Regions from separate parts of the Oceaniserpentilla sp. 4NH20-0058 genome, predicted to be linked through region 2. Evidence: predicted binding sites of a transcription regulator. Region 2 holds the regulator's gene; the other holds the start of a gene.
The links. The regulator LexA, encoded in region 2, represses DNA repair genes until DNA is damaged. The targets are predictions, from matches to a motif close to TACTGTNTANNTANACAGTA.
Positions count from the first base shown of each region.

Region 1: the regulator LexA is predicted to act here: its motif matches at 846-865, upstream of recA (recombinase RecA).

Region 1 is NZ_BAABWE010000006.1:219,311-221,722, forward strand. Features, by position in the region: gene ABWV45_RS10040 (NADH:flavin oxidoreductase) at 1-488, opposite strand, end outside; gene recA (recombinase RecA) at 925-1,977, shown strand; gene ABWV45_RS10050 (regulatory protein RecX) at 2,063-2,412, shown strand, end outside.
Region 2 is NZ_BAABWE010000001.1:414,634-417,045, reverse strand. Features, by position in the region: gene ABWV45_RS01915 (YfaZ family outer membrane protein) at 1-117, shown strand, start outside; gene ABWV45_RS01910 (DUF6586 family protein) at 117-563, shown strand; gene ABWV45_RS01905 (hypothetical protein) at 657-905, shown strand; gene lexA (transcriptional repressor LexA) at 953-1,555, opposite strand; gene ABWV45_RS01895 (TetR/AcrR family transcriptional regulator) at 1,683-2,405, shown strand.

The DNA.
Region 1 (2,412 bases), on a different contig from region 2:
AACCCAACTGCTTTGGCGTCAGCGGCCCCTTGGGCGAATGCTTGGATGACATCTTGAATATCTTGCGCGCTCATTTCATAGCGGTTCTTTTTGCCTGCTACAAACATACCGGATGGTGTGAAACCCGGTACATCACCTTCAGGCATAACACCTGCTTTACGGGCGCCGCCTACGTGCCAAAGCTGAGGCGCAATTTTACCGCCAGCAGCGTGTACAGCGTCTACGACCTTTTTCCAGCCAGCTAAACGCGCTTCGCCATGAATGTAAGGCACATCAGGGTAGCCAGAAGCTGCAATGTGGTTGACACATGTACCTTCTGTGATGATCAAGCCTACACCGCCTTCTGCACGGCGACGGTAATAATCAACCGAGTTTTGGCCTGCCACATTATCCGGCGAAAAGTTACGGGTCATAGGGGCCATAACTGTGCGGTTTTTTAGCTCAAGATTTGCCGATGAGAATGGTTTAAATAGAGGGTTAGCACTCATAAAAAGCTCCAGTGACTATTTTGTTAGTGATTGACCTGCACAAATTTAACGGATTTCCCCAGTAAATGCTGTTACCTAAGATAACAACCCGAGTGGATATTGAATTGTGCGCAATAAGAATGATGGCCATCATAGAGTATTCAAGGCAATGGCAATAGAGATATTTCTTGTAAGGATTGTTCCATCAAAGGATAAATAAGCAGTATAAATGCTTGATTAATTGATTCTATTCTTAGGTCCCAGCTTATTGGTTGAAATATAGGCTGAAACACCTCATGAGCGTTAATTCTTGTACCGCTTAAGGTATGACAAATAGATCTAAATTAATTCTTGCGTTAAATCATTCATGTGTTTAAATACTGGTTATAGATACAGTAATTTAAATTCTCTGCTTTGCAGACCTAAATCGGATAAAGATAACAAGGTGAAGAAAAACATGGATCAGAATCGCCAAAAAGCACTAGACGCCGCCCTTAGCCAAATTGAACGTCAATTCGGTAAGGGTGCCATCATGAAAATGGGTGAGCAGCCTCGTGAAGCTATCCCTGCTGTATCCACAGGTTCTTTATCTTTAGATATTGCATTGGGCATAGGTGGTTTACCTTACGGTCGAATCATTGAAATTTATGGCCCTGAATCTTCGGGTAAAACCACCATGTGTTTATCGACCATGGCCGAAGCGCAAAAACAAGGTAAAACAGTGGCGATTGTTGATGCAGAACATGCCTTAGACCCACTCTATGCTGAAAAGCTAGGCGTTAACCTAGATAGTTTATTAGTGTCTCAGCCAGATACCGGCGAGCAAGCCCTTGAAATTGTAGACAGCTTAGTACGTTCTGGTGCGGTAGATGTGGTGGTGGTTGACTCAGTTGCAGCCTTAACCCCAAGAGCAGAAATAGAAGGGGACATGGGGGATCATCATGTTGGCCTACAAGCGCGTTTAATGTCGCAAGCTTTGCGTAAGCTCACTGCTAATGTCAAAAATGCTAATTGTATGGTGATTTTCATTAACCAAATTCGTATGAAGATTGGTGTTATGTTTGGTAGCCCTGAAACCACAACCGGTGGTAATGCTCTTAAATTTTACTCATCCGTACGCTTGGATATTCGCCGTACTGGGTCGGTAAAAAGTGGCGATGAAGTAACGGGTAATGAAACTCGCGTGAAAGTTGTTAAAAACAAAGTAGCACCGCCATTCAAGCAGGCCGATTTCCAAATCATGTATAACCAAGGGATTAACCGAGGTGCTGAAATCATCGATTTAGGCGTTAAGCTAGGTTTGGTGGATAAAGCAGGGGCTTGGTATGCTTACAAAGGGGATAAAATCGGTCAAGGTAAAGCCAATGCATGTAACTACCTGCTAGAAAACCCTGAAGTTCAACAAGAACTTGAAGCGCTTATCCGGGCAGAGCTATTAGTGGTAGCGGACACTAAAAAAGCACCTGAAAAAGGCGATAAAGAAGTAGAAGCTGAGACAGAAGAAGTTTAAACGTTAAAATACCTCATCAAAAAGGTCAGCTCTGCTGGCCTTTTTTGTGAGGTCAACTTTGTGAATATATTCAGATGGCTAGCATATGTTTAATCAGCCTTATAAAAAACAGATAAAACTGCTTGATGAAAAAGGGCTGCGCCATAAGGCCATTGAGCTTTTGGCTCGTCGTGAATACAGTTATGGAGAGTTAGAGGCCAAGCTATTACCCGTAAGTCAGTCTGAAGATTTGCTCTATAAAGTTTTAGATTGGCTTGTTGAAATGGGTTTGCAAAGTGATGAGCGATTTACTGAAATGTTTATTCGTAGTAAATATCTTGGCGGCTATGGACAAGTTCGGATTTCCTTAGAGCTAAAACAAAAGCACATACGTTCAGAGTTAATTGAATGGCATTTTGAAGATTTAGCAAGTGAACTTGATTGGCAAAGTGAAGT
Region 2 (2,412 bases):
ATGTTATTGCCTACAGCCATGGTGTATTTAGGTTATCGCTTTATCGAAGCCAATGAAGACGCTTTAGATATCGAAGTTGCAAATAATGGCCACTTTGGACTGCGCATTAACTTCTAATGAGTGCTGTCAGTCGAACTAACCAAGTGGTGTTTTTTGCTCGCAGTTGCCTAGCACAAGCTGAGCAGGCTGCAGGGCAAGATAAGCGTCAGCTAGAAGAGGGCGCTTTATCTCATTTGTATACTGGTGTTGTTTCATTTGCTAATGAGCTGGTGGGTCAATATCGTTTAGCCCCATTTGAAGATATCAAAGAGCTATTCATGCGAACTGACCTACCTGCTGAGTTGTATGAGTTGGCACTTTTACAGCAGGACTCTAGTAGCTGGATAGCTGCATTGTTAAAACAGTATCAAAGAATGTTATTAACTGGGCTGGATGATGGTGTTGTTACACATTCGGCACAATTAATTTCTAGCCAGTCGGACTATGTCAGTCTTATGCGTAACTGGTTGATTGAATTAGAAAAAACCATACAACGTATGCGTTTACACTACCAAGAAAACTAAACCTCAAGATTTTAGGCGTTGGAGGCATGCTTTTGCAGTGATATACTCCCGCCCCCTTTGTATCGTGTCACCTGTTTTGAGAGAATGTTTTTCATGGCCTCTGTATTTGAAATTGTAGAACTATCCGATGGCGATATTGCCCTTAAGCGCAGTGACGGTGAAGGTGAGCCTTTAGTTCGTATAACATTTTCTGTAGATGCGAAAGAAAGTTTTCCTGAGCAACACATTGAAATAGCAAAAGCCATGATTGAGGCAGGTGTTCGTAAAGTAGGTGAGTTAAGTGGTGTAGAGGTGGAAGATACCTCGGCCATCGCCGATTTAGAGCATCGTGTTATACACTAACGCAGATTAAGTAAACGCTGCTAAGGCAGCGTTTTTTTTGGTGATGGTTATTGAATGTGTTGGCGAATGACACCTACATAAAGTCCTTCAATTTCCATGTCTTGAGTTTCTAAATCAACCACAATTGGTTGATAGTCGCTATTTTCTGCTTGCAATAGCACTACGTTATTATTCTTCACAAATCGTTTTACAGTAACTTCTTCGCCTACTCTGGCTACAACGATTTGGCCATTACGTGCCAGATTTGTTTTATGCACTGCGATTAAGTCGCCGTCCATGATACCTACATCTTTCATGCTGTCCCCGTGCACCTCTAACAAAAAGTCTGCATTGGGTTTAAAAAACTCTCTAGGTAGCTCTACATAGCGCTCAATATGCTCTTGTGCCAATATTGGTTCGCCAGCGGCAACGCGACCAATAATAGGTAAACCGCTTTCATGTTGAGCAAGGCGAATACCCCGGCTGGCACCTGGTGTCATTTCTATTGCGCCTTTGCGAGCGAGTGCTTTTAGGTGTTCTTCAGCAGCATTAGGGCTTTTGAAGCCTAATTCTTGAGCGATTTCGGCTCGTGTTGGAGGGAAGCCAGTGGACTCGATCGATTGCTTGATTAAATCTAAAACTTCTTGCTGACGTGCGGTAAGTTTGATCATGTTGGCTGCTTATCTGTTTTTATATACATGTTGTGATTATATACAGTGTTTAACTTGTGTAAAGTCATTGCCTAAAAAAGGGTTGACCGCATAGTTTCTTTATTCTAATTTGACGGTTCGTCAAAAAATGACGGTTCGTCAAAAATATGAAGTAGGTCATAAGTTGAAGCCTGTGAATCATAAAGATCAAGTAAGACTAAATAGAGAATCGCTGATTCTAGATGTGGCCTTAACCCAATTAAACGAGAAAGGGTTTCAAGGGTTGACCATGCAAGGTATTGCAAATGCCACTGATTACTCGAAAGGAACCATTTATCAGCATTTTGGTTGTAAAGAAGATGTGATAACTAAGCTGGTGATTCAATGTGCAAAGCGATTACTCCACCTAATTGATGTGGCGCTTGAGCATGGTCAAGGGTTGCGCCATCAGGTGATCTTGGTGAGCTGGGCATTTTTTAAAAATGCAGAACGTCACCCTGTGCTGACAGGATTATTATCCCGGGCTAAATCTCCAGATTTTCAAAGCAAAGTAAGCGAGCCGCTGCAAACCGAGTTGTCGTTCATTGATCAAACTATATTGTCGAAAGTTATGGGGCTGTTTGCTAGCCAAACTGATCTTGCACCTGAACAAGTAAAAGCCGCGGCATTTGGCTGGTGGGCTATGAAGTGGGGCGTCCAAGATGTAATGGTTAATGGTTGGGAGCTTTCTCGCTTAGGTTTTGATGATCCTAAAAAATTTTTTTTTGAGTCATTGCACATATTTTTAGATGGTTTTGGGGTTCAGCAAGATGAGCCCAGCCGCCAATATGAGCAACTACAAACATTATCAAACTCTATCTTTAAAATTTAACGATAAA